Regions from separate parts of the Streptomyces sp. NPDC058470 genome, predicted to be linked through region 3. Evidence: riboswitches for the same ligand, from Rfam matches in the RefSeq annotation. Region 3 holds a riboswitch; each other region holds the start of a gene.

What was found. Region 3 has a riboswitch for thiamine pyrophosphate ahead of thiO (glycine oxidase ThiO). Riboswitches for the same ligand answer to the same signal wherever they lie in the genome.
Region 1: another riboswitch for thiamine pyrophosphate. It lies ahead of ACFWP7_RS09915 (thiamine ABC transporter substrate binding subunit); the one in region 3 lies ahead of thiO (glycine oxidase ThiO).
Region 2: another riboswitch for thiamine pyrophosphate. It lies ahead of thiC (phosphomethylpyrimidine synthase ThiC); the one in region 3 lies ahead of thiO (glycine oxidase ThiO).

What each region holds. Positions count from the first base shown of each region.
Region 1 is NZ_JBHXMF010000010.1:71,725-81,140, forward strand. Features, by position in the region: gene ACFWP7_RS09910 (ABC transporter permease) at 1-452, opposite strand, end outside; gene ACFWP7_RS09915 (thiamine ABC transporter substrate binding subunit) at 428-1,519, opposite strand; TPP riboswitch at 1,599-1,717, opposite strand; gene rlmN (23S rRNA (adenine(2503)-C(2))-methyltransferase RlmN) at 1,766-2,872, opposite strand; gene ACFWP7_RS09925 (phosphatidate cytidylyltransferase) at 2,986-4,116, opposite strand; gene frr (ribosome recycling factor) at 4,116-4,673, opposite strand; gene pyrH (UMP kinase) at 4,842-5,612, opposite strand; gene tsf (translation elongation factor Ts) at 5,804-6,640, opposite strand; gene rpsB (30S ribosomal protein S2) at 6,736-7,737, opposite strand; gene ACFWP7_RS09950 (M23 family metallopeptidase) at 8,008-8,658, shown strand; gene ACFWP7_RS09955 (TetR/AcrR family transcriptional regulator) at 9,021-9,416, opposite strand, start outside.
Region 2 is NZ_JBHXMF010000016.1:123,919-133,334, forward strand. Features, by position in the region: gene hisC (histidinol-phosphate transaminase) at 141-1,223, opposite strand; gene ACFWP7_RS14620 (LacI family DNA-binding transcriptional regulator) at 1,644-2,756, shown strand; gene ACFWP7_RS14625 (metallophosphoesterase) at 2,943-4,019, shown strand; gene ACFWP7_RS14630 (hypothetical protein) at 4,202-5,068, shown strand; gene thiC (phosphomethylpyrimidine synthase ThiC) at 5,212-7,035, opposite strand; TPP riboswitch at 7,028-7,184, opposite strand; gene ACFWP7_RS14640 (YibE/F family protein) at 7,256-8,908, shown strand; gene ACFWP7_RS14645 (SsgA family sporulation/cell division regulator) at 9,014-9,416, opposite strand, start outside.
Region 3 is NZ_JBHXMF010000043.1:40,337-49,752, reverse strand. Features, by position in the region: gene ACFWP7_RS28500 (phytoene desaturase family protein) at 1-1,098, shown strand, start outside; gene ACFWP7_RS28495 (hypothetical protein) at 1,269-2,303, opposite strand; gene metF (methylenetetrahydrofolate reductase [NAD(P)H]) at 2,369-3,283, opposite strand; gene thiE (thiamine phosphate synthase) at 3,429-4,100, opposite strand; gene ACFWP7_RS28480 (Rv2175c family DNA-binding protein) at 4,192-4,563, opposite strand; gene ACFWP7_RS28475 (NAD(P)/FAD-dependent oxidoreductase) at 4,713-5,945, opposite strand; gene ACFWP7_RS28470 (hypothetical protein) at 6,073-6,426, opposite strand; TPP riboswitch at 6,479-6,591, shown strand; gene thiO (glycine oxidase ThiO) at 6,589-7,785, shown strand; gene thiS (sulfur carrier protein ThiS) at 7,782-7,994, shown strand; gene ACFWP7_RS28455 (thiazole synthase) at 7,998-8,792, shown strand; gene pknB (Stk1 family PASTA domain-containing Ser/Thr kinase) at 9,077-9,416, shown strand, end outside.

The DNA of each region.
Region 1 (9,416 bases), on a different contig from region 3:
ACGGTGGTGTCGAGCCGTACGCCCCACAGTTCGTCCAGCAGCCCGCCCCGGCCGACCAGCGCCAGGAACGCCGTACCGACGACGACCGTCGGCAGCACGAACGGCACGGTCACCACCGCCCGCAGCACCTGCTTGCCCCTGAAATCGAAGCGCGCGAAGACGTACGCGCCGGGGAGCGCGATCAGCAGCGTGAGCGCGGTCGAGGCAAGCGCCTGCCAGGTGGTGAACCACAACACGTGCCGGATGTCGGACTGCGCGAGGACATCCCCGATCCGCCCGAACTGCCAGATCCCGTCGACCTTGAGGCCGCGGGCCACGATCGCCGCCACGGGGTAGGCGAAGAAGACGCCGAAGAACGCGACCGGCAGGGCCATCAGCCCGAGCCGCGCCGCGCCTGGCCGACGGGACTTTCTTCGCGCCCGGGGCGTTACTTCAGTACGAGTGAGGTCCACGACTTGACCCACTGGTCACGGTTCTCGGCGATCTTGGTGGGGGCCATGGTCTCGGGGTCCTTGGCCTGCGGCCCGAACTCCGTGAACTCGGTCGGCACCTTTGCGCCCTCCACCACCGGGTAGACGAACATGTTCAGCGGCATGTCGTCCTGGAACTGCTTGGTGATCAGGAAGTCGATGAGCGCCTCGCCGCCCTTGGTGTTCTTCGCGTTGCTCAGCAGCCCCGCGTACTCGACCTGCCGGAAGCAGGTGCCGGTCGCGACGCCGGTCGGCGCGGTCGTCGGCTTCGGGTCGGCGTAGATGACCTCGGCGGGCGGCGAGGAGGCGTAGGAGACGACGAGCGGCCGGTCCGCCTTGGCCTTCTTGCCGCCCGCGGACCCGGAGAAGTCCTCGTTGTACGCCTGCTCCCAGCCGTCGACGACCTCGACGCCGTTGGCCTTGAGCTTCGTCCAGTAGTCCTGCCAGCCGTCGTCCCCGTACTTCGCCGCGGTCCCGAGCAGGAAGCCGAGGCCGGGCGAGGAGGTGGAGGCGTTCTCGGTGACGAGCAGGTTCTTGTACTCGGGCTTGATCAGATCGTCGAAGGACCGCGGCGGCGTCAGCTTGTGCTCGCTGAAGTAGGCCTTGTCGTAGTTGACGCAGATGTCGCCCGTGTCGATGGGCGTCACCCGGTGCTTGTCCTGGTCGACCCGGTACTCCGGGAGGATCTGGTCCGAGCCCTTGGCGTCGTACGACTGGAAGAGCCCGTTGTCGAGCGCGCGGGACAGCAGGGTGTTGTCGACGCCGAAGAAGACGTCGCCCTGCGGGTTGTCCTTGGTGAGGATCGCCTTGTTGACGGCCTGCCCCGCGTCGCCGTCCTTGAGGACCTTGACCGTGTACCCGGACTCCTTCTCGAAGGCGCTCAGCACGTCCTTGGAGTAGGCGAAGGAGTCATGGCTGACGAGAGTCACCGTCTTGGAGTCACCACCGCTCCCGGAACCGGAGTCGGTCGAGCCGCACGCGGAGAGCGTGACGAGCCCCAACCCCACACCGACAGCGACGACGGCCGTGATCGTCTTCTTCTTGTTCACTGAATTCCTCCTGGGATGACCAGGAAGAGACGCGGCCCTGCCCGGGAACCTCTGACAGTTCCCGGGCAGGGCGCAACAGCTTGAGTATTGACCGAACTTCCTACCCAGAATGACCTGGGCAAGGTTCTGAGGGTCTGCGGCCCGCCGGTGACCCGGCTACCGCACTCTCAGCGCTGTGGCGCTCCCCTGTCGGAATATGAAGATGTAGGTACCTAAGGATGCACGTACGCAGCCATGTTGCCCAGGTTACCGCTCGGTGGCCGCGAGCTGACCGCACGCCCCGTCGATCTCCTGACCACGGGTGTCCCGAACGGTGACCGGCACCCCGTGGGCCGCGATCGCCTCGACGAACGCCTTCTCGTCCTCGGGCCGCGAGGCGGTCCACTTCGAACCCGGCGTCGGGTTCAGCGGGATGAGGTTGACATGCACGGGCTTGCCCTTGAGCATCCGCCCGAGCCGGTCACCACGCCAGGCCTGGTCGTTGATGTCCCTGATCAGCGCGTACTCGATGGAGAGCCGACGCCCGGACTTCGCCGCGTACTCCCAGCCGGCGTCCAGCACCTCCCGCACCTGCCACCGCGTGTTCACGGGTACGAGGGTGTCGCGCAGCTCGTCGTCGGGCGCGTGCAGGGAGATGGCGAGGCGGCACTTGAAGCCCTCGTCGGAGAACCGGTTGATCGCCGGGACGAGCCCGACGGTCGACACGGTGATGCCCCGCTGCGAGAGGCCGAGCCCGTCGGGCTCGGGGTCGGTCAGCGCGCGGATCGCCCCGACCACCCTCTTGTAGTTGGCCAGCGGCTCACCCATCCCCATGAAGACGATGTTGCTGAGCCGCGACGGACCACCCGGGATCTCGCCGTCCCGAAGCGCCCGCATGCCATCGACGATCTGGTGCACGATCTCACCGGTGGAGAGGTTCCGGTCGAGCCCGGCCTGCCCGGTCGCGCAGAACGGGCAGTTCATGCCGCACCCGGCCTGCGAGCTGATGCACATGGTCACCCGGTCCGGATACCGCATCAGCACGGACTCGACGAGCGTGCCGTCGAACAGCCGCCACAAGGTCTTGCGGGTGGTCTCCTGGTCGGTCGACAGATGCCGCACGACCGTCATCAGCTCGGGAAGCAACGCCTCCTGAAGCTTCCCGCGCGAGGCGGCCGGGATGTCCGTCCACTCCGCGGGGTCGTGCGCGTACCGCGCGAAGTAGTGCTGCGACAGCTGCTTGGCACGAAACGGCTTCTCACCGATCGCGGCAACCGCTTCCTTACGCTCAGCGGGCGTGAGATCGGCAAGATGCCGCGGCGGCTTCTTGGCTCCGCGCGGGGCGACGAATGTGAGTTCTCCGGGCTTAGGCATGGCCGTACCAGTGTCGCAGACATACGGAGAGGGACTCGCCGCCCTGTGGACAACGAGCCCCTCACCGACAAACCCGCACGTCAGCGACGTACAGACGCACCCGTCACCGCAGGTCAGCCCGACCCGACGAAGATCACCAACAGCAGCCACACCACCGGAGCCGTGGGCAACAGCGAGTCCAGCCGGTCCATGATCCCGCCGTGGCCCGGCAGCAGCGTGCCCATGTCCTTGATGCCCAGGTCCCGCTTGATCATGGACTCGCCGAGGTCGCCGAGCGTGGCGCTGGCGGCGACCGCGAGGCCCAGGAGCAGGCCCTGCCACCAGGTGCCGTCGTCGATCAGGAACTCCATGCACAGCGCACCCGCGGCCATCGCGAAGGTGACCGCTCCGACCAGGCCCTCGCGGGTCTTGCCGGGGCTGATGCGCGGCGCCAGCTTGTGCTTGCCGAAGCGCCAGCCGATCGCGTACGCGCCCGTGTCACTGACCACGGCGAGCAGCAGGAACGTGAGCACCCGCCATGAGCCGTCGTCGGCCGCGAGCATCAGCGCGACGAACGTGGCCAGGAACGGGATGTAGAAGGCCGCGAACACACCGGCCGTGACGTCCTTCAGATAGCCCTCGGGGGGCTCCGTCATGCGCCAGACCAGGACGGCCAGCGCGGTGAGTGCCATCGCCACCCACGCACCCTCGGCGCCCCGGACGTAACCGGAGACGACCATCGCCGCACCGCCGAGCGCCAGCGGCACGAGAGGCGCCTTGATGCCCTTGCGCTCCTCCAGCCGCGACGTGAGCTCCCACAGCCCCACGACCACAGCGACCGTTATCACGCCGATGAAGACGGCCTTGACGATGAACAACGACGCGATGATCACCGCGCCGAGCCCGACGCCCACCCCTATGGCCGCGCCCAGGTCCCGTCCCGCGCTCTTCTTCTGCGGTGCGGAGGCGGGCTGTGGGTCGCTGGGCATGGGCTCCTGCGGCTTCTGCGACGGGCCTCCGTAGGGCGGCGCCGTCGCCGGTGTGTCGTCGCGGAACAGGGGACCGCTCAGCCGAGCGGCCCCCCGGTCGTCATCCTGGTCTCCGCCATGTTCGGGTACGTCGGGCACGATGGGCATGGGGCGAGTGTGCTGCGCGTCATACGCATCGTATGTGGGACCCGCCGGGGCAGCCCCCTGGACAGGCCCCTGCTCGGACGGCCCCCAGTACCCGGCTTGTGGCGGCGGCGCCCAGGAAGAGTCGTTCATCAGACCTCGAGCAGCTCCGATTCCTTGTGCTTCAGGAGCTCGTCCACCTGAGCGGCGTACTTCGCCGTGGTGTCGTCGAGTTCCTTCTCCGCACGGCGGCCCTCGTCCTCGCCGACCTCGCCGTCCTTGATCAGCTTGTCGATGGTCTCCTTCGCCTTGCGGCGGACGGAGCGGATCGAGATCTTGGCGTCCTCACCCTTGGTCTTGGCGACCTTGATGAACTCCTTGCGGCGCTCCTGGGTCAGCTCCGGGAACACCACCCGGATGATGTTGCCGTCGTTGCTCGGGTTGACGCCGAGGTCGGAGTCGCGGATCGCCTGCTCGATGTTGCGCATCGCGCTCTTGTCGAACGGGGTCACCACCGCCATGCGCGGCTCGGGCACCGAGAACGAGGCCAGCTGGTTGATCGGCGTCAGTGCGCCGTAGTAGTCCGCCACGATCTTGTTGAACATCGCCGGGTGCGCACGACCGGTGCGGATCGCGGCGAAGTCCTCCTTGGCGACCACGACGGCCTTCTCCATCTTCTCCTCGGCCTCGAGGAGGGTCTCTTCGATCACCACTTGCTCCTGCGTCTTGAGTAGGCCCGGCAGCTGTTCCTCGGAGGGGTGGCAGCCGGCTGCGTCGCGTCTTGTTCCTGCACGGTTCCGGACCGGCAGGACATTGTCCATCCCCCGGTCGGGGTCCGTGCCCGGTCAGGGCTCGACCCCCGCTCGGGGCCGGTCCCGTCAGGCCCGGCTGCTGTGTTCACCCACGAGTGTGCCGATCTTCTCACCCTTGACCGCCCGCGCGATATTGCCCTCCGCCAGGAGCTCGAAGACCAGGATGGGCAGCTTGTTGTCCCGGCACAGCGTGATGGCGGTCATGTCGGCGACCTTGAGGTCGCGGGTGATGACCTCGGCGTAGCTGAGCGAGTCGAACTTGACCGCCTCGGGGTTGGTCTTCGGGTCGGAGTCGTACACACCGTCGACACCGTTCTTGCCCATCAGCAGGGCCTCGGCGTCGATCTCCAGGGCACGCTGGGCAGCGGTGGTGTCGGTGGAGAAGTACGGCATGCCCATACCGGCGCCGAAGATGACCACACGGCCCTTCTCCAGGTGCCGTACGGCACGCAGCGGGATGTACGGCTCGGCTACCTGCCCCATGGTGATGGCGGTCTGGACCCGGCTGTCGATGCCTTCCTTCTCCAGGAAGTCCTGGAGGGCCAGGCAGTTCATGACCGTGCCGAGCATGCCCATGTAGTCGGAGCGCGCCCGGTCCATGCCGCGCTGCTGGAGTTCCGCGCCGCGGAAGAAGTTGCCGCCGCCGATGACGACCGCGATCTGGGCTCCGCCGCGCACGACGGCCGCGATCTCACGGGCAATCTTGTGCACCACGTCGGGGTCGACGCCCAGTCCGCCGCCGCCGGCGAACGCCTCGCCGGAAAGCTTCAGCATGAAGCGTCCCGCGCCTTTGCCGTCGTCGGTCTTCTCGCCCTTGTCGGCCTGGGTGGTGGTCATGGATCTCTCGCCTCTTTTACGTGTCACACATACGAAGAAGGCCATTGCCGCTGGGGTGTTGTTCGCATCCCATGCTTGGCAATGGCCTCCTCGTCAGATCTGCTGTCGTCCGACACGCACGCGCGCGTGCCCACATACGCGGACGACTGCTGTCGACCCTAGCGGGGTCGGGCGTCGATCGCGGTACGGACTCAGATGCCGACCTTGATACGCACGAAGCGCTTCAGGGTGACACCGGCCTCGTCCAGAATCTTCTGGACGGACTTCTTGTTGTCGAGCGCGTACGGCTGGCCGAGGAGGGTGGCCTCCTTGAAGAAGCCGTTGACGCGACCCTCGACGATCTTCGGAAGCGCGGCCTCCGGCTTGCCCTCGGCGCGCGTGGTCTCCTCGGCTACGCGGCGCTCGGACTCGACGACCTCGGCCGGAACGTCCTCACGGGAGAGGTACTTCGGCGCGAAGGCGGCGATGTGCTGCGCGATGCCCTTGGCAAGCTCGGCGTTCGGCTTGTCCAGCTCGACCAGGACACCGATCTGCGGGGGCAGGTCGGGCATGGTGCGGTGCATGTACGCGGCGACGTAGGCGCCGGAGAACTGGGCGAAGCGGTCCAGGACGATCTTCTCGCCCAGGCTCGCGTTGGCCTCGTCGACGAACGCCCGAACCGTCTTGCCGGGCTCGATCTCGGAGCCGAGGAGGGCGTCGAGGTCGGCCGGGGAGGACGCCACGACGTGCTCGGCGATCTGGTTGGCGACGGCCTGGAACTTGTCGCCCTTGGCGACGAAGTCCGTCTCGCACTTCAGCTCGACCAGGACACCGGAGGAGTTGTCGTCAGCGATGATCGAGACCACAGCGCCGTTCTCGGCGGAGCGGCCCTCGCGCTTGGCGACGCCCTTCTGGCCCTTGATCCGCAGCGCCTCGACGGCCTTGTCGACGTTGCCGTCGGACTCGTCCAGCGCCTTCTTACAGTCCATCATGCCGGCGCCGGTGAGCTCACGGAGCTTCTTGACGTCGGCGGCGGTGTAGTTCGCCATGATTCCCGGAATCTCTCTCGAAGTCTGAAGATCTACGGGCCGAACGGCGGGGGCTTGGTGCGCCCCCGCCGTTCAGAACCCGAAGGGGTGAGGGGTCAGGCCTGCTCGGCGTCCGCGGCGGGGGCCTCGGCGGCGACCGGAGCGTCGGCGGCGGGCGCCTCGGCGACCGGAGCCTCAGCGGCGGGCGCCTCGGCGACCGGAGCCTCAGCGACCGGGGCCTCAGCGACAACCTCGGCCTGCTCGGCGTCGGCGACCTTCTCCGTCTCGGCGGAGGTCTGGACCTCGGCGACCGGAGCCTCGGCAGCGTCCTCGGGGTCCGCCTTCTTCTCGCCCTCGAGCAGGTCGCGCTCCCACGCGGCGAGCGGCTCGCCCGCAGCCTTGTCGCCCTCGGCGGCCTTGCCCACACCGGAGCGGGAGATGAGGCCCTCGGCGACGGCGTCGGCGATCACGCGGGTGAGCAGGGTGACGGAGCGGATCGCGTCGTCGTTGCCCGGGATCTTGTAGTCGACCTCGTCGGGGTCGCAGTTGGTGTCGAGGATCGCGACGACCGGAATGTGGAGCTTCCGGGCCTCACCAACGGCGATGTGCTCCTTCTTGGTGTCCACGATCCAGACGGCGCTGGGCACCTTGGACATCTCGCGGATACCACCGAGGGTCTTCTCCAGCTTGGCCTTCTCGCGCGACAGCACGAGAAGCTCCTTCTTGGTCAGACCGGACGCGGCGACGTCCTCGAAGTCGATCTGCTCAAGCTCCTTGAGGCGCTGCAGACGCTTGTAGACGGTCGAGAAGTTGGTGAGCATGCCGCCCAGCCAGCGCTGGTTGACATAGGGCATGCCGACGCGGGTGGCCTGCTCGGCGATGGCCTCCTGCGCCTGCTTCTTCGTGCCGACGAACATGACCGTGCCGCCGTGGGCGACGGTCTCCTTGACGAACTCGTAGGCGCGGTCGATGTACGACAGCGACTGGAGCAAGTCGATGATGTAGATGCCGTTGCGCTCCGTGAAGATGAAGCGCTTCATCTTCGGGTTCCAACGACGGGTCTGGTGACCGAAGTGGACGCCGCTTTCCAGCAGCTCCCGCATCGTGACGACGGCCATGGCCGTTCTCCTTGGTGTTCTCGGTTGTGCCGCGCGTGCCGGACGGCACCCGCGCCTGACGCCCGCTTGCGCCTTGCCACTAGGGACCGAGGGGCGCTGACACCGGCTGTTTGACGGCCTCGTGTCGGGGCGTGCGAAGTCGACCCGGTCGCCCGGATCGCCACCAGAAGTGTACGGGACCTGAGAGGCACCGGGTGACGCCGCTTTCCACAACCGGCCGGTACTCCACAGATCCCGGCCATGATCGGCCCGATGCGGGACGGTTCTCGCATGCGAGCGAAACGATGTCTGCGTACGTGGCTGGGTGTGCTGCTGGGACTGACGGTGACCGTCCTGGGATCCCTGGCCCCGTCCGCCCTGGCCCGGACGACCGGCCCCGCGTCACCGGTGCCGCCGGGATCCCCTGGTTCGCCGGGGTCTTCAGGGGCACGGTCCCCGGGACCGCCCGCGGCGGCCGATCCGACGGTCCCGGCCGTCGCCCGCGCCTGGCCCTTGGGCGTACGTCCCACGGTCGTACGAGGCTGGGATCCCCCGGCGACGGCATACGGCCGCGGTCACCGGGGCGTGGACCTCGCGGCGGCCCCGGGCACACCGGTACGGGCAGTCGCAGCGGGCCGGGTGTCCTTCGCCGGCCGGGTCGCGGGGCGCGGAGTGGTCTCGGTGGAACTGACGGGCACGGGTACGCCGCCTCTGCGCACGACGTACGGTCCGGTGCGGGCGTCGGTGGACAAGGGCGCCGAGGTCGCGGCCGGCGAGATCCTGGGCACCGTGGAACCAGGCAGCTCCCACTGCCCGACGTCGTGCCTGCACTGGGGCCTGCTCAGAGGCAGGACATACCTGGACCCACTGTCACTGCTCCCACCTTGGCTACTCAGCAGGGGCCCGTCGCGCTTGCTACCGCTGACTGGGGCGAAGCGATAACCGCCTTCACCATGGGCGCACCTGCCGCTCTGCCCCGCCTTCACCACCGGCACACCAACGGCTCCGCCCCGCCTTCACCACCGGCACACCAACGGCTCCGCCCCGCCTTCACCACCGGCTCCGCCCCCGCCTTCACCACCGGCACACCTGACGCTCCGCCCCCCGCCTTCGCCGTCGGCCTACGTGTTGCTCCGCAACAGTCCGCGCTGTGGACATGCGGCCGCTCCGCAACCGTCATAGCTGTGGGCATGCGCGCCGCCAGGGGCAGTTCCCGTCCCGACGAGAGCGGCACCCCTCAACCGCCGGGCTGCGCAGCCCACCCCCACCTCAGCCCCCACGCCGGGTGCGCAGAACACAGAGCCTCAGCCCCGAACGCCCCGCAGAGCCATGGCGACCGCCGCGTCGGTGATGGCGGTGGGATCCTCGGCCGCCCCCAGCTCGATGCGGCGCACGGCGGCGTCCACCACGCCCTGAAGAAGCATCGCCGCCAACCGCGGCTCTGTGTGCCCCAGCTCCCCGAGCGCCTCAACGATCATCGCCACAAGGCCGCCATGAGCCGCACGGATCTTCTCCCGAGCTCCGGCATCGAGCTCACTCGCGGAGATGGCCACCACGGCCCGGTGCCGCCGGTCCCCGACGAGGGCCAGCTGCTGTCGGACATAGGCCTCGACCTTGGCCTCCGAGGTCGCCGCCCGCTGCATCGCGTCGGACACCTCCGCCGCCCAGACCGGGAAGTCGACCTCGCACAGCTCTTCGAC
Region 2 (9,416 bases), on a different contig from region 3:
CGTGACCCCGTACACGCTCACCACCACGCGTGATGGCGACCCCGTACACGCTCGCCATCACGGGCGACGGCGACCCCGTACACGTAGAAACGGCGACCCCTTACGCGTACAACCGGTGGCGGACCACGGGCCGCCACCGGTCACTGGAGCTCCTTGAGAAACCCCTCTGTCGCCTTGAGGAAGATGTCGTTCGCCTCGGTCTCGCCGATCGTCACCCGGACCCCCTCGCCGGCGAACGGCCGCACGACGACCCCGGCCTGCTCGCAGGCGGCGGCGAAGTCGAGCGTGCGCTCCCCCAGCCGCAGCCACACGAAGTTGGCCTGTGTCTCGGGCACCGTCCAGCCCTGCCCGCGCAGCGTCTCGACCACCCGCACCCGCTCCGACACCAGGGAGCCGACCCGGCCGAGCAGTTCGTCCTCGGCGCGCAGCGAGGCGACCGCCGCGTCCTGTGCGAGCTGGCTCACACCGAAAGGCACCGCCGTCTTGCGCAGCGCCGCCGCAACCCGGTCGTGGGCGATCGCGAAACCGACCCGGAGGCCCGCGAGCCCGTACGCCTTGGAGAAAGTGCGCAGCACGCAGACGTTGGGCCGGTCGCGGTAGAGCACGACGCCGTCCGGCACCTCGGCATCGCGGATGAACTCGCGGTACGCCTCGTCCAGGACCACCAGCACATCGCTGGGCACCCGGTCCAGGAACCGCTCCAGCTCGGCCCTGCGCACCACCGTGCCGGTCGGGTTGTTGGGGTTGCAGACGAAGATCAGCCGGGTCCGGTCGGTGATCGCGTCCGCCATCGCGTCAAGGTCGTGCACCTCGCCGGGCGTCAGCGGCACCTCGATCGGGGTCGCCCCGCTGATCTGGGCGATGATCGGGTACGCCTCGAAGGACCGCCAAGCGTAGATGATCTCGTCGCCCGGGCCGCTCGTGGCCTGCACCAGCTGCTGCGCGACCCCGACGGAACCGGTTCCGGTGGCCAGGTGCGAGAGGGGGACGGCGAAGCGGTCCGACAGTTCGTTGATCAGCGCGGTGCACGCCAGGTCCGGGTAGCGGTTGAAGGAGCCGGCCGCGGCGGTCACGCTCTCGATGACACCGGGCAGCGGCGGATACGGGTTCTCGTTGGAGGACAGCTTGTACGCCACCCCACCCCCGACCGCGGCGGGCTTGCCGGGCTTGTAGGTGGGGATACCCTCCAGCTCGGCACGCAGCTTGGGGCTCGTCTCGCTCACCGCAGTCCTCCTCGTGACCACCGTCGGCTCATGATCACCGCCGGCTACCAATGCTCCTCACCCTATGAGGATTCCGCGCCGCTGCGAATGGCCTGTGGACAACCACCTCGCCGCCACGAGCTGCCCGAGTGATCATCCCCGTACGAAGGTGTACGAATGGGGGCGCGCCGCACTTCGCGCCGCGCGCCGGTGGCTCACGCCGTGGCGCGCATCCCTCGTCAAGGTGAGTTGAGACCTCTTCGAGACATGGCCTGGTTGGCAGGCCCATGCGTGCCGACACGTCACGTCCTGCCATTGGATCGTTCAACTGACTTTCTTTCTAAGGCAGTTGGCCAATGTGGACCATGCAGAAACGTGCCTGTCAACGAGTGCATATGCGTCCGCACTACCCCACCGCATGAGCCCTACTATCGGCTCGCCATGACAGCAGCAGGGAAGCACCAGGTGAGCCGGGCGGAGACAACCCGCCGCGGCGGTCGGCCGGGACGGGCGGGCATCAGAGATGTGGCCGCAGCCGCCGGAGTGTCCATCACGACCGTCTCCGATGCCCTCAACGGCAAGGGCCGGCTCCCGGACGCCACCCGACGCCATGTCCGCGAGGTCGCCGACCGGCTGGGCTACCGCCCGTCGGCCGCGGCCCGAACGCTCCGTACCGGCAAGTCGGGCCTCATCGGCCTGACCGTGACGACGTACGGGGATGAACCTTTCACCTTCACCGAGTTCGCGTACTTCGCGGAGATGGCCAGAGCCGCCACGTCGGCAGCGCTGGCCCGGGGCTACGCCCTGGTCATCCTCCCCGCGACCTCGCGCCACGACGTGTGGTCCAACGTCGCCCTGGACGGAACCGTGGTCATCGACCCGTCCGACCACGACCCGGTCGTCAGCGAACTGGTCCGCCAGGGCTTACCGGTCGTCTCCGACGGCCGCCCGGCGGGCTCGCTGCCGGTCACCGCGTGGGTGGACAACGATCACGAGGCCGCCGTCCTCGGCATCCTCGACCACCTGGCCGACGCCGGCGCCCGCCGGATCGGCCTCCTCACCGGCACCACCACCGACACCTACACCCATCTCTCCACCACCGCTTACCTGCGCTGGTGCGAGCGTGTGGGCCAGGATCCGGTCTACGAGGCATACCCGGCGCACGATCCGTGCGCGGGAGCCGTCGCCGCCGACCGGCTGCTCGCGCGCCCCGACCGCCCCGACGCCGTCTACGGGCTCTTCGACCCGAACGGCACCGACCTGCTGGCCGCAGCCCGCCGCTACGGCCTGCGTGTACCGGACGATCTGCTCCTCGTCTGCTGCAGCGAGTCCACCGTCTACGCCAACACCGAACCGCCCATCACGACGCTCTCACTCAAACCACGCCGGATCGGCACAGCGGTCGTCCAGCTCCTCATCGACGCCATCGAGGGAGTGGAATCGGACCAACCGGTCGAGCAGGTGATACCGACCGAGCTGATCGTGCGGACCTCCTCGCAACGCCGTCTGCCTCGTACGACGGTGAGTCCGCCCCGATCACCCGAGAAAGGTTGACTCCCGTCGAGGACAGGGCGGGAAAGCACCGCCCAATTCGGGCAAAAACCCCGGTGAACTGGGCTCCTGCTCCGATTCACCACCCCTGGGTCATCACATGGCGCGATCCGCATTCCTATGATGGGCCCACGACACCGCGGGCCGCTGCGACCAGGCAGTCCGATCCGGTGCAGATGCGGCGCGATGGTGGTGGAGGGGTCGATGACTCAGGGGGCCGGTCAGGGACCCGAGGTGGCGCGGACGGCGACGTTGCGCGACTTCCGGGTGCCCGCGTACGTCCACGAGACCGGTCCGTTCGCGCAGGACACTCCACCCGACGAGGACGCGGGGCCGACCGAGGAACCCGAGGGGTACACGCCGACGCGGCGCGATCTACCCGTCATCAACCGGAGTGACACGGTTCAGGTCGCTGTTGACCCCGCCGCTTCGGAGGGCGCCGACGGACCGGGTCCGCTGTACGTCGTAGGCGATGTGCACGGCTATCTCGACCAGCTCGTCGCCGCGCTCCAGGAGCAGGGCCTCATCGACGGCGCCGGCGACTGGTCGGCCGGGACCGCGCGCCTGTGGTTCCTCGGGGACTTCACCGACCGCGGCCCGGACGGTATCGGTGTGATCGACCTCGTGATGCGGCTGTCCGCCGAGGCCGCCGCCGCCGGCGGCTACTGCAAGGCGCTCATGGGCAACCACGAGCTGCTGCTCCTCGGCGCCAGGCGCTTCGCCGACACCCCCGTCAACTCCGGCGCGGGCACCGCCACCTTCCAGGCCGCCTGGCTGCTCAACGGCGGCCAGAAGACCGACATGGACCGTCTCCAGGACCACCATCTGCAGTGGATGGCCCGCCTGGACGCCATGGAGCAGGTCGACGGACACCTCCTGGTGCACTCCGACACCACCGCCTATCTCGACTACGGCGACTCGATCGAGGCGGTCAACGACACCATCCGCGAAACCCTCACCCGCAACGACGCGGACGAGTGCTGGGACCTGTTCCGCAAGTTCACCAAGCGCTTCGCCTTCCGCGACGACGGCGGCGCCGAGGCCGTGCGCTCCCTGCTGGACATGTACGGCGGTTCACGCATCGTCCATGGCCACAGCCCCATCCCGTACCTCCTGGGCGACGTGGGCTCGGAGGACGGCGAGGACAGTACGGGCCCCGTGGTCGAGGGACCGCATCTCTACGCCGACGGACTGGCCATCGCGATGGACGGCGGCGTGACCATGGCCGGAAAATTGCTGGTCCAGCAACTGCCACTGGCCGACTGAGGGTTCTTCGGGCAGGCCTCGCCCTGCGAAGGAGCGTGCCGGCCAGGGGGCAATTTCTGGAAACCCCCTGTCACGGCGTGCCATCACCGCTCTACCATCGGACTATCCGTAGCAGGCTCCCCTCCGTTTCTGCCCAACGGCTCGTCAGCGTGCGAGCCATCAGCCCTACGGAGCATCGGGGGATGCAGATGAACAGCGTTCCGCAGCACCTGCTGAGCGAGGACCGCCAGGACTATGAGCGGATCCTCGATGAGGCGCTGCGCTCCGCACCACACCGCCCGGAACTCGCCGCTGTCGGCCAGCGGCTCAATCCGGAACAACTGCGCACCATGGCGCTCAACGCCACCGCGCTCATCACGGTGGCAGCGGCAACCGAGTACCAGCACTACGTGAAGGTCCGTGAGGAACTGCGTCAGCCGGCGCCGACCACCCCGCCTGTCCGCAAGGAAGCCGGTTCCGCCGAGCCGGGTTCGAGCGCGATGGGGCTCGCCGCCACCGTGGGGGAGGTCACCGAGTCAGCCGGAGCGGGCGCCATCGCCATCGTCGCGGTGCTCGCCCCCGTCCTCGCCGGGACAGCCGCGGCGATATTCCTGCTCGTGGGGTACATCCTGAAGATGATCACCCCCGAGCCGGCGTTCGCCAAGACCCTCCTGACCACCGGGTGGGTCTTCGGCGCGGTCACAGCGGCCGCGATTCTGGTCGCCGCGGTCGGACTCCTGCTCACCGCCCTGCGCAACGGCTCGTCCTCGCTCCAGGCCGGAGCACGCGGCGAGCTCGACGAACAGGTCGCCCGGGCCAGGGAAGCCTGGCGCGAGGCTCTGCTGGAGCGCGGCATCCTGCCGTTCCTCCGGGAAGCTCTCGCGGATCCGGGCTCGGCAGCATTCGGCCGTCCGTCGCCGACACCGACGAGCCGCATGCCGCAACTGGGCTACAACCGGCCGGGGTTCAGCAGCCCCGACGGCGGCCCGGCAGCCGGCCCACGCCCGAGCTACTCAAGCCCGGACTTCTCCAGCCCGGACTTCGGAGGGCCGGAACACCAGCCGGAGTGACACCCGGCCGTGACCGCGCTCAACCTCCAACCGCCCGAGCTCGCCGGCTACATGCTCGAGCACGTCGCAGCCTGCGGAGCCCGCCAGCCGGGCAGTGCACCGGACCTGTCCCAACAGCCCCGGCGCACTGCCCGCGTTCCCAGTCAGTCAGCCAGCGGCAGATACACCCGGTTCCCGCTCGCCGCGAACTCCTTCGACTTCTGCAGCATCCCCTCGGCGACCTCCTCGGCGGAGGCCCCCGCGGCCGCCGTACCGCCGAACTGCTCCGTGATGCTGTGGCTGATCTTCATGGAGCAGAACTTCGGCCCGCACATGGAGCAGAAGTGGGCCGTCTTGGCGGGCTCGGCCGGGAGGGTCTCGTCGTGGAACTCCCGTGCCGTGTCGGGGTCGAGGGCCAGGTTGAACTGGTCCTCCCAGCGGAACTCGAAACGGGCGTCGGACAGCGCGTCGTCCCATACCTGCGCACCTGGGTGCCCCTTGGCGAGGTCGGCTGCGTGGGCGGCGATCTTGTAGGTGATGACGCCGGTCTTGACGTCGTCACGGTTGGGCAGGCCCAAGTGTTCCTTGGGCGTGACATAGCAGAGCATGGCCGTGCCCCACCAGGCGATCATCGCGGCACCGATGCCGGAGGTGATGTGGTCGTACGCCGGAGCGACGTCCGTCGTCAGCGGGCCGAGCGTATAGAACGGAGCTTCATCACAGATCTCCTGCTGAAGGTCGATGTTCTCCTTGATCTTGTGCATCGGGACATGTCCCGGGCCCTCGATCATGGTCTGAACGTTGAAACGCTTCGCGATCGTGTTGAGTTCCCCGAGCGTCCTCAACTCCGCGAACTGCGCCGCGTCGTTGGCGTCCGCGATCGACCCCGGCCGCAGCCCGTCCCCGAGCGAGTACGTGACGTCGTACGCGGCGAGAATCTCGCACAGCTCCTCGAAGTTCTCGTAGAGGAAGCTCTCCTGGTGGTGGGCCAGGCACCACGCCGCCATGATCGAGCCGCCGCGCGAGACGATGCCGGTCTTGCGGTTCGCGGTGAGCGGTACGAACGGCAGGCGCACGCCCGCATGGACCGTCATGTAGTCCACGCCCTGTTCGGCCTGCTCGATGACCGTGTCCTTGTAGGTCTCCCAGGTCAGCTCCTCGGCGCGGCCGTCCACCTTCTCCAAGGCCTGGTAGAGCGGCACGGTGCCGATCGGCACGGGGGAGTTGCGCAGTACCCACTCACGGGTGGTGTGGATGTTGCGGCCGGTGGACAGGTCCATGACCGTGTCCGCGCCCCACTTCGTGGCCCAGGTCATCTTGTCCACCTCCTCCTCGATGGAGGAGGTCACCGCGGAGTTGCCGATGTTCGCGTTGACCTTCACCAGGAACCGCTTGCCGATGATCATCGGCTCGATCTCCGGATGGTTGACGTTCACGGGCAGCACCGCGCGACCGGCGGCGATCTCCTCGCGTACGACCTCGGCGGCGACGTTCTCGCGAACCGCCACGAACTCCATCTCAGGTGTGATCTCACCGCGCCGGGCGTACGCGAGCTGTGTCACGGCTTGTCCGGAGCGGCCCCGGCGCGGCTGGCGCGGCCGCCCCGGGAAGACCGCGTCGAGGTTACGGAGGCCGCCGCGCGGTGAGGTGTGCTTGATCCCGTCGTCCTCGGGACGGATCGGGCGGCCCGCGTATTCCTCGGTGTCGCCGCGGGCGATGATCCAGTTCTCACGCAGCGGTGCCAGACCCCTGCGTACGTCGGTGTCGACGGTCGGATCGGTGTACGGGCCGGAGGTGTCGTACAGCGTGACGGACTGGCCGTTGGTGAGGTGTACCTGACGGACCGGCACCCGCAGATCGGGGCGCGAACCCTCGACGTACGCCTTGTGCCAGCCGATGGACTGCCCGGCCCCGTCGTTCTGGGCAGGGGAAGAAGCCCCGTCCGTCTGGCTGGAGGCAGGCGTACCTACTACGTCCTTGTTGGTCATGAGACCTACTCCCTACGCCGGCATTACCCGGTAACAGGTTCGGCGGTCGACGCAGCGGATTCCGTCTGCCGATGTTTCATGTGAAACATCGCTGAGACGAAGGTCAGCGCCCTCTCAGCCCGGTGCTCCGAGCTCCCGCGTGTGCAAAGGTGCCTCCACGCTAGCGTCACATCGGGCGCGCTGAACAGTGGGCCCCGTCCGTTCTTGCGATGATCGGTCGGTGACCACGATGCAGCAGCCCCCTATTCCGCCGTCCGAGCCGCCGCACGGACATGGCCCCGGCGACGGTCACGGGCACGGCAGCGGCCACGACCAAGGGCACGGACCGGGTGGCGGCAGAGGGCGCGGCGACGTCCCGGGGCCGGGCGGTGGGCACGGGCCGGGTGGCGGCCACGGGCCTGGTGGCGGGCAGGGGCCGGGCGGTGGGCAGGGGGCCGGTGGGTGGCATGGGCCCGGTGACGGCCCGGGACCAGGCGGCGGGCAGGAGCCTGGCGGCGGCCACGGGGCTGGTGGCGGCCAGGGGTCCGGCGACAGCCACGGCCATTCCCACAGTCACAGCCATGGCCCCGCCGCCCCCGTCTCCAAGCATCTGCGCAAGGTCATCGGCGCGGTGCTGATCCCGTTCGCCGCCGCGGTCGTCGTGGGGCTCGTGGTGCTCTGGCCCGGCGGCGCACCGGGGCACGAGCGCACCGGCGTCGGTTTCGACCGGCAGACCCAGCAGGCGACGGTCACCAAGATCGACCAGGTGGACTGCGATTCTGTGAACGCCTCGGGGGAGACCCCGACCGGCGACACCTCCACCGCCGAGGGCTCCTCGGCACAGCAGCAGGCGACGGGCGACTGCAAGAAGGCGACGATCAGGGTCGACACCGGCAGCGACAAGGGCCGTACCTTCACCGAGATCGTCCAGCCGGACCAGTCACGCCAGTTGCACCAGGGCGAGAAGGTCGTGGTCGCGTACGAGCCCTCCGCGCCCAAGGACTTGCAGTACTCGGTCAGCGACGTGAACCGCAGGATCCCGATGGCGGTGCTCGCCGGGATCTTCGCGCTGATCGTCGTGGGCGTGGGCCGGCTGCGCGGCGTCATGGCTCTGGTCGCACTGGCCGTCAGCTTCATGATCCTGACGTTCTTCATCCTGCCCGCGATCCTGCAGGGCTCGAACCCGCTGGTCGTGGCGGTCGTCGGAGCCAGCGCCATCATGCTGATCGCGCTCTACATGTGCCATGGCCTCTCGGCCCGGACATCGGTGGCGGTGATCGGCACCCTGCTCTCGCTGCTGCTGATCGGGGTGCTCGGCTCCGTGTTCATCGGCTGGGCCGCGCTGACCGGCAACACGGACGACAACACCGGCCTGATCCACGGCCTGTATCCGTCCATCGACATGAGCGGTCTGCTGCTCGCCGGCGTCATCATCGGTTCGCTCGGTGTGCTCGACGACGTGACAGTGACGCAGACCTCCGCGGTCTGGGAGCTGCACGAGGCGAATCCGGCGATGGGCTGGCGCGGGCTGTACCGCGCGGGCATCCGCATCGGCCGCGACCACATCGCCTCGGTCGTCAACACGCTCGTCCTGGCCTACGCGGGCGCGGCGCTGCCCCTCCTGCTGCTCTTCTCGATCGCGCAGAGCAGCATCGGCTCGGTCGCCAACAGCGAACTGGTCGCCGAGGAGATCGTGCGCACCCTGGTCGGATCGATCGGCCTGGTCGCCTCTGTTCCGGTCACCACCGCTCTGGCCGCCCTGGTCGTCTCGGCCGACCGCACGGGGGCTCCGGCCGGCCGGCCCGGGGCTGGGGCTCCTGGCGACCCTGTGGAGCCCGTGGGGGCCGCCAGGACGCCGGTACGCGGCGGGAAGGGCCGCCGCCGCAAGCACTGAAGTCACGTGGCGCCCAAGGGCACTTGACGCGCGCCGCGACCGCTGTCCCGTACGCAGGGGGCTGGTTGAGAGGAAGCGTTACTCCACTCGGGAGCGAGGCGGCGCTCAGCCCGCGCTCTGCTCCTCCGCCAGGATGCGGTCCAGCGCCTCGTCGAGGTGGGTGTCGAAGTCGGCGAGGGAGCGCTCCTGCCCGAGCGGCACCAGCTTGTCCGTGCGGTCGAGGAACGCCACGAGCGGCGCCGCACCGGACCTGAACAGCGCGTGATCACCGCCGACCTGAAGCCGGATCAGCACCTCACCGAACGCGTCCGGGTCGGCCGGTGCGATGTGCACATCGCCGTCGCCACACGGCCGGCCCACGCCGTCGACCAGCAACTCCCGTCCGAACGCCCAGTTCACAGGCGCGTCGCCGGGCAAGTGAAAGGTCAGCCGCACGGCGTACGGATCACAGGTCTCGTAGCGCAGCTCCACCGGAATCCGGAAGGAGAGCTCCTCCGACACGAGGAAG
Region 3 (9,416 bases):
ACGCGCAGGCCGCTCCTGGAGGAGCCCCTGTGGCCCAACTGGCAGGTGCTCGCCGACCGCGAGCCCTACCCCGCGGTGCCGCACAAGCGTCTGTTGCGCACCCGGCGGGCCGCAACCCTCGCCGAGGTCGGCGCCTGGGAGCTGCGCGACCCGCGCCTGAGTGCCCTCCTGGAGAGCCACGCACTCGCGTACGGGCTGGACCCGCGCGTCGCCCCGGCGAGCGCCGCCGTGCTGCCGTACATGGAGCACGCCTTCGGCACCTGGTATGTGCGCGGTGGGATAAGGGAGTTGGCGCGCGCGGTGTACGAGCGGTGCCTGGCCCGGAAGGTCGAGTTCGTCTTCGGCGCCGAGGTCACGGGGGTCGTCGAGAAGGATGGCCGGGCCGCGGGGGTCGAGCTGCGGGACGGGACCGTCGCCGAGGCGGACACGGTCGTCGGCAGCGGACCCTGGCGGCTGAGCGGCCTGAGCCGTCCCGAGCTGTATGTGGAGGGCGGCGTGCAGCCGGCCCCGGAGAGCCTCTTCGCCGGGAAGGTCGTGGTCTGTCTCGCGCTGCGCGGCGCGCGCCAGGACGGCACCGCGCATCGCACGGTCGTCCACACCACCGACCGGGAGGAGGAGCTCGACCTCTTCGGGCCCGGTACACCGCCCGAGCGGCCGACCGTGTGGGTCGACCGGCCGAACGACCCGCGGCTGCGCCCCGATGACGCGCACGAGTCGGTGGTGCTCACGTCGACGGTGCCGTCCCAGGCCCACCACGACTGGACGGCGGCCGGCGCCGCGGACGCCTTCGCGGACCGTATGACCGCCACCGCCGAGCGGGCCGTTCCGGGGCTGCGTGAGCGGGTGCTGTGGCGCGAGGTACGCACCCCCGTGCACACGGAGGAGGAGACCGGCGCCCAGGGCGGCGGCATACCCGCGCCCTCGCTGTCGGGCGCGGCAGGGACTCGGCTGCACCCCGCGAACAGCACTCGCCTGCCGGGCCTGTTCGCGGTCGGCGGCTGGGCCCACCCGGGCGGCGGCCTGCCCCACGCGGGTATGTCGGGCGCGCTGGTGGCCGGACTGATCGTGGAAGGACCGGAGTTCCGGGGCTCGCAGTGATCCCGGCACGCTGAAGGAGAAGTGGGTCGGAGCACCAAGTCCGGTGCGGGCCGGCCCCAGTACCGGGGGCCGCTTTCAGCACCGGAGGCCGCTCCTCAGTGCCGGCGCCGCCTTCAGCACCAGGCGCCACCTCGGTACCGGATGCCGCCTTCCGTACGGGGGGCGGCCCCTCAGTACCGGTACTGCTGCTCGTCGTACCCAGTGCCGTTGTTGGTGCCATTGCCGTTGTTGGTGCCATTGCCGTTGTTGGTGCCGTTGCCGTTCTCCTGGTACGGGTACGGCTGCTCCGGCGGGAGTTCGCCGCCGTACTCGTCGGTGCGCTGCTGCGGCACCCAGACGCCACCGGGAGGGGTGCCGTCACCGTACGTACCGGCGGCGTACTGGTCCTGCCCGTAGCCCTGCTGCGCGTACTGCTGCTGCTCGCCGCCACCGTAGGTGGTGTTGTCGTACGAGGCACCGCTGTACGTCTGCGTGCCGATGTACGGGTCGGAGTAGGCGGCGTACTGCTGCTGACCGTTGTTGTCGTAGCCGTACTGCTGCTGGTCGTAGCCCGAGTAGCCGTCGTACGCATAGGCCTGCTGGTCCTGGCCCTGGGCGGCGGATGCGTAGGACTGCTGGTCCTGGCCCTGATCGGCGGATGCGTAGGACTGGTCGGCCGCCGCCGCGTACGCGGCGGCGTCGTATACGCCGTAGGAGCCGGTGTCGTCGGGCAGGGGCTGCGGCTCGTACACGGCGGTGCTCTCGGCGGGGCCGGGCTCACCCGAACCCGGCGGCATGAAGCGGTCGGACTGCGCGGGCGAGAAGACGTCGTCGTCGCCGGCGAACTCGTCCTGCTGCGCAAATACCGTGGTGTCGGCCGCTTCGGGGCCGGAGACCTCCAGCGTCGGATCCTGGCGCTCCGGCTCACCGCGGCGACGCTTGCTCGTGCCCTTGGCCTTGTCGGCGCCCTGGCGGTTGCCGACAGCCCAGCCTTCCGCGAACCCGCGGCGGAACGACATCGTCACGTACGTCTGCCCGACCGCGAACGCCGCGGCGCCCAGGCCGATGACCACAACGGAGGGAATCAGCACACCGAGGACCACGCCGAGGAAGCCCGCGAAGGCGAGCAGTCGGTAGCGCAGCCTCGCCTTGTACTGCAGCAGGACCTCGCCGAGCAGCCAGAGCGCGACGACGCCGAAAGCGATATAGAGGACCGTCCAGCCCATGTACGCCCCTCTCCCAGTGGCCGCTACGCAGTGTGTCGTACGCGGGTGCAACCGGTCTAGGCCTGCTACGGATGGTGCAGACCCAGGTTGTCGTAAATTTCCAGCGTTGCCGTGGAGTTGTTGAGCGTAATGAAGTGCAGTCCGGGGACTCCCTCGGCCAACAGTCTCGCGCAGAACTCCGTCGCGAACTCGATGCCAATGGAGCGTACAGCCGCCGCATCATCTTTGGCTGTGAGGATTCGCTCTTTCAGAACGTCCGGGAACGAGGCATTGCTGAGCTTCGGAAGCCTCTCCAGCATCTTCACACTCGTCACCGGCATGACCTCGGGAATCACCGGGGTCGCACAGTCGGCCGCGGCGACACGGTCGCGCAGGCGGAGATACGACTCGGGATGGAAGAACATCTGCGTGATCGCGTAGTCGGCGCCGGCGCGGCACTTGTCGACGAAGTGCCCGGTGTCCAGGTCCCAGGCCTCGGAGCGCGGGTGCATCTCGGGGAAGGCCGCGACACCGACACAGAAGTCGCCGGACTCCTTGATGAGACGGACGAGATCGGCCGCGTAGGTCAGGCCCTGGGGGTGCGGCACCCAGTCGCCCATGGGGTCGCCGGGCGGGTCGCCGCGCACGGCGAGGATGTTGCGGATCCCGGCGTCCGCGTACTGGCCGATGATGTTGCGCAGCTCCGCGATGGAGTGGTTGACCGCGGTGAGGTGGGCGACCGGGGTGAGCGTCGTGTCGGCGACGATCTGCTCCGTCTCCTTGACCGTGCCCGCACGGGTGGATCCACCGGCCCCGTACGTCACCGAGACGAAGTCGGGCGCGACCGCCTCCACCCGACGCAGCGCGTTCCACAGGTTCCGCTCGCCCTTGGGGGTCTTCGGCGCGGAGAACTCGAACGAGTACGTCTTGTTGCCGGTCGCGAGCATGTCGCGCACGGTTCGTGCGTGGTCAGTCCTGGTGGAAGCAGATCCGAGGGCCATACCCGCAGGTTAGCCAGGGGGATCGGGTCCCCCAACCGCACGGCCGAGAATTGTCCGATTTGTCGAAATCTTGTCCACTCCTCGGACAGCGGCCAGCCGACTATTCAGCCAATCCGACAACCATTCGGGGAACTCCCCCCGACGGCTACTCGGACAGCAGCTGTACGCCGCGCAGCCGCTTCGCGAACTCCGCCGCCGCCGCTCCCGGGTCGTCCGCCTCGGTGATCGCCCGCACCACGACGGCGCGGCGGGCGCCCGCCTCCAGCACCTCGTCGAGGTTGCCCAGGTCGATGCCGCCGATGGCGAACCAAGGGCGGTCGGTGCCCAGCGAGGCCGTGTACCGGACCAGGTCCAGGCCGGGTGCGTGGCGGCCGGGCTTGGTGGGGGTCGGCCAGCAGGGGCCGGTGCAGAAGTAGTCCACGCCCTCCTGGACGGCGGCTGCCGCAGCCTCGGACTCGGCGTGGGTGGAGCGGCCTATCAGGATCTCGTCGCCGAGGATGGCGCGGGCGGCGGGAACCGGGAGGTCGCCCTGGCCCAGGTGCAGCACGTCGGCGCCGGCCGCGTGGGCCACATCCGCCCGGTCGTTGACCGCGAGCAGCTTGCCGTGGCGTGCGCAGGCGTCCGCGAAGACCTGGAGGTGCTCCAGCTCCTCGGCCGCCTCCATGCCCTTGTCGCGCAGCTGCACGATGTCGACACCGCCGTCCAGGACCGCGTCCAGGAATTCGGCGAGGTCGCCCTGGCGCCTGCGGGCGTCCGTGCACAGGTAGACGCGGGCGTCGGCGAGCTGGGCGCGCGCGGTGGCGGTGTTGTCGGGCATGCGTGTTACCCCCGTTGTCGGTGCGTGGGGACCACGGCGGCCGGGGTGGCCCATGGCCGCCGTGGTCCGAACGTCGGACGGTCTGTCTCGGTCAGACGGCGAGCGCCTGGGCGCGACGCTTCACCTCCGTGCCGCGATTCTCGCTGAGAGCCTGCGCGGGGGTACCGGGCAGGCTCGGGTCGGGGGTGAAGAGCCACTCGAGCATCTCTTCGTCGGAGAACCCGTCGTCCCGCAGGAGCGTCAAAGTGCCTGTCAGGCCCTTGACGACCTTCTGCTCGGCCCCGTCGATGAAAGCGGCGGGGACGTGCAGCGCGCGGTTCTCACCACGGCGTACGGCGATCACCTGGCCCTCCCTGACCAACTGCCGGACGCGGGTCACCTCGACACCGAACTGTTCGGCGATGTCGGGGAGGGTGAGCCAGGCGGGGACGAGAGCATCGATCTTTGCGTCAATCTCGGTCACAGGACAAGCCTGCCATCCCGGACTGACACTCGGTAGCCGAGCCCCGTCAGGATCAGGTCACAGAGCGGCCGGATCGCCCGTCGGATCGGGTCACCGCACGGCCGGATCGCCCGCCCGGCACCGGTTCCGCCCACGGCGAACCACCCCCGCTACGGCGTCGGCGTCGCCGTCTTCAGCGGCCGCGACGGGTCCGACAGCAGCTCCGGGTCCATCGGAGTGCCCGCCTCGATGAGTTTCCGGCCCTGGGCCAGGTCCCTGGGCCGGCCGACCGCGAGGAGGGCGACCAGACGGCCGTCATGCAGCCAGCAGACCGTCCAGGCGGCGCCGGACGGGTCACCGCGCCAGACGGTGGTGTCGGCGGGTGCGTGGTGGCCGACGTACTGGACGAAGCGGCCGAACTGCTCGGACCAGAAGTACGGGACGGGGTCGTACGCCACAGGGGACTCGCCGATGATGTTCGCCGCCACCGTGCGCGGACCCTGCAGGGCGTTGTCCCAGTGGTGGACCAGAAGGCGGTCCTCGTACCTTCCCGAAGGGAAGGAAGCGCAGTCGCCGACCGCGTACACGTCCGGCACCGAGGTGCGCAGATGGTCGTCGGCCACGACCTCGCGGTGGGCGCCGAGCTCGATGCCGGAGCCGCTGAGCCAGCCGGTGGCGGGGCGCGCGCCGATGCCGACGACGACGGCGCCCGCGGGCACCCGGGAGCCGTCGTCCAGCACCACCGCGCCCGGCTCGACGCGCTCCACGCGCGCGTGGGTGCGCAACGAGGCCCCGCTGTCCGCGTACCAGGCGGCCATCGGCGCGGCCACCTCGGCGGGCAGTGCCCCGGCGAGCGGCCGGTCGGCCGCCTCGATGACGGTCACCGCGCACCCCGCCTCACGTGCCGCGGTGGCGAACTCGGCGCCGATCCAGCCCGCCCCCACCACCACGATGTCGTGCTGCTGGGCGAGCACGGGACGCAGCCGCTCCGCGTCGTCCAGGGTGCGCAGCACATGGACCCCGGGCACGCCCTCGGCGCCCGGCAGCCGGATCGGTTCCGCACCCGTCGCGATGACCAGGACGTCGTACGGCACCGGCCCCGCGGCAGTGTCCAGCTCATGGTCTTCGGGGCGTACGCCGAGCGCCTCGCGCCCGAGCCGCAGGTCGATGTCCAGTGCCTCGAAGTCGAGGTCGAAGGCGGAACCCTCGGCCTTGCCGAGCAGTACCGCCTTGGACAGCGGTGGCCGGTCGTACGGCTGGTGCGGCTCCGCCCCGATCAGCGTCACGCCGCCGCCGAAGCCCTGTTCCCGCAGGGCTACCGCGGTCTGCACGCCGGCCATGCCCGCGCCCACGACGACGACCTGCCGTACCGTCCGCTCCTGAACCTGCGTCTCCTCGGTCACCTGATCACCATAGACAGCCGGCAATTCGTCAGTCAGGGTGCGTGCTCAGTGACGTGCTCCACACCGCCGCTCCTGACCTGCTCCGCACGACTGGGCCGCACCGCTCGGACGGACCCACTCCGCACGACTAGGCCGCACCGCTCGAACGGACCTCTTCCACCACACTGGTCCCGCTGCCCCGCTGCGATTCCCACTCCCAGCTCTCCTCCAGGCGTACGCGCCCGCCGGGCAGTTCCGCCACGCGCGACACGCAGTGCCCCGAGGAGGTGCTGCCGTCGCGCTTCAGCTGTACGTACCGGAAGTCGAGGCGGTCGCCCTCGCGAGTACCCAGGAGATGACCGCGTACGACGTCACCGCCTTCGTATTCGGCCCAGATCTCGCCGTCCCGCTCGTGGTACGTGAAACGGGTGCGAGTACCCACCTGACCCGGCGCCTGGTCGGCGACCGGGGACAGGACGAGGCCGTCGAGCGAACGGGCCATGGACGGAGGCTCCCTTACTGAGACATACGGCGGCGAGCTAGGCTGGCCAACGTAAAGCACTCGCGGGAGTCCGGACGCACCGGGCTGAGAGGGAGGCTGGACGGCCTCCGACCGTACGAACCTGATCCGGGTCATGCCGGCGAAGGGAGGGGCTGGACGCCCATGTCGCATACACCGTCCGACACATCTCGTACATCCCTGTCATCGGGCACCTCAGACGTCCTTGTCATCGGGGGCGGAATCATCGGGCTGGTGACGGCCTGGCGGGCCGCGCAGCGCGGGTTGACCACCACGCTGGTGGACCCCGAGCCCGGCGGCGGCGCCGCACAGGTCGCGGCCGGTATGCTCGCCGCCGTCACCGAACTGCACTACGGCGAACAGACCCTGCTGGGCCTCAACCTCGCTTCCGCACACCGCTATCCGGACTTCGTCGCCGAGCTCACCGAGGCGACGGGCCAGGACCTCGGCTACCGCCGGTGCGGCACCCTGGCCGTCGCACTGGACGCCGACGACCGCGCCCACCTGCGCGAACTGCACACCCTGCAACGTCAGTCGGGGCTCGACTCGGAGTGGCTCAGCGGCCGTGAGTGCCGCCGCCTGGAGCCGATGCTCGCGCCCGGCGTGCGTGGCGGTCTGCGGGTCGACGGCGACCACCAGATCGATCCGCGCCGACTGGCGAAAGCCCTGGTCACGGCATGCGAGCGGGCCGGAGTGATGTTTTGCCGGAGGTGGGCCGAACGCCTGGGCGTGGTACGGAACCGGGCCCAGGGAGTCGTCACCGGAGACGGCAGCGAGCTGTCGGCCGGGCAGGTGGTCCTCGCCGCGGGCAGCCTCAGCGGGCGCCTCGCGGGGGTTCCCGAGGACGTACTGCCGCCCGTGCGCCCCGTGAAGGGGCAGGTGCTGCGGCTGACCGTGCCACGGCCGTACGCGCCCTTCCTCAGCCGCACCGTGCGCGCCGTCGTGCGCGGCAGTCACGTCTACCTGGTGCCGCGCGAGAACGGCGAGCTCGTCGTCGGCGCGACCAACGAGGAGCTCGGCTGGGACACGACGGTGACCGCGGGCGGCGTGTACGAGCTGCTGCGCGACGCCCATGAGCTGGTCCCCGGGATCACCGAGCTGCCGCTCACCGAGACCCGCGCCGGACTGCGCCCCGGCTCGCCCGACAACGCACCGCTGCTCGGACCGACCGAGCTCGACGGGCTCCTCCTGGCAACCGGGCACTACCGCAACGGCGTCCTGCTGACACCCGTCACCGGTGACGCGATGGCGCATGCCCTGACCACCGGTGAACTGCCGGACGTGGCACGCCCCTTCACCCCCAAGCGCTTCAGCCCGGCCCGCACGGAGCAGCCCGTATGAGCATCCTCGTCAGCGTCCTCGTCAACGGAGAGCGGCAGCGGATCGCCGCCGGCACCGCTCTCGACACGCTCGTCGCGGCGCTCACCCCGGCCCCGTCCGGTGTCGCCGCCGCGCTCAACGAAACCGTCGTCCCGCGCGGGCAGTGGTCGTCCACCGCCCTCTCCGAGGGAGACCGCGTCGAAGTCCTCACCGCCGTCCAAGGAGGCTGACCCATGGCCGACGATCCCTTTCTCCTCGGTGGTACGTCCTTCACGTCCCGTCTGATCATGGGTACGGGGGGTGCGCCGAGCCTGGATGTCCTGGAGCGCTCGCTCGTCGCCTCCGGCACGGAGCTGACGACGGTCGCGATGCGGCGCGTAAACGCTTACGTGCACGGTTCGGTGCTGTCCGTCCTCGACCGGCTCGGCATCCGGGTGCTGCCGAACACGGCGGGCTGCTTCACCGCGGGCGAGGCCGTACTGACCGCCCGCCTCGCGCGCGAGGCGCTGGGCACCGACGTGATCAAACTGGAGGTCATCGCCGACGAGCGCACGCTGCTACCCGATCCGATCGAGCTGCTCGACGCGGCGGAGACGCTGGTGGACGACGGGTTCACGGTGCTGCCGTACACGAACGACGACCCGGTGCTCGCGCGGAAACTGGAAGACGTCGGGTGCGCGGCGATCATGCCGCTGGGGTCACCGATCGGGTCCGGGCTCGGGATCCGGAACCCGCACAACTTCCAGCTGATCGTGGAGCACGCGCGCGTGCCGGTGATTCTGGACGCGGGGGCCGGTACGGCGTCCGATGCCGCGCTCGCGATGGAGCTGGGGTGTGCGGGGGTGATGCTGGCCTCGGCCGTGACCCGGGCCCAGGAGCCCGTGCTCATGGCCGAGGGCATGCGGCATGCGGTGGAGGCGGGGCGGCTCGCCTACCGTGCGGGGCGGATTCCTCGGCGGCACTTCGCCGAGGCGTCGTCTCCGGCGGAGGGCTTGGCCCGGCTGGACCCGGAGCGGCCCGCCTTCTGAGTTCGGCCATCCGCCGTCCGCCGTCCGCCGTCCGTGGCTGCGGCTTCAGGCCTCTCTCGCCCGCGCACCGCCCGTTTCCACCTCGTTGAAAAGTGCGGGTCTCCCGTGGGGCGACCCGCGGTCGGCGGCTGCCGGATGTCCCTCGGCCCGTGCGGCGACCCGCCGTCGGCGGCTGCCGGATGTCCCCCGGCCCGTGCGACGTGCGTCACAGGTCGGCTTCAGTCCAGACCCGGTATCGGCTGAACGGGTGGGGGGTGACAGTGGTGGCTCGTAGACTCACCTGCGTGGATACGACCCTTCAGGACCCGCTTGTCGGGCAGCTGCTCGACGGCCGCTATCGCGTGGAAGCGCGGATCGCGGTCGGCGGGATGGCCACGGTCTACCGGGCCCTGGACACCCGCCTCGACCGTGTGCTCGCCCTCAAGGTGATGCATCCGGCCCTGGCCGCCGACGGCTCGTTCGTCGAACGGTTCATCCGTGAGGCCAAGTCGGTGGCCCGGCTCGCGCACCCCAATGTGGTGCAGGTCTTCGACCAGGGGGCGCACGGGTCGTACGTCTACCTGGCCATGGAGTACGTCGCCGGGTGCACCCTGCGCGACGTGCTGCGCGAGCGCGGGGCCCTCC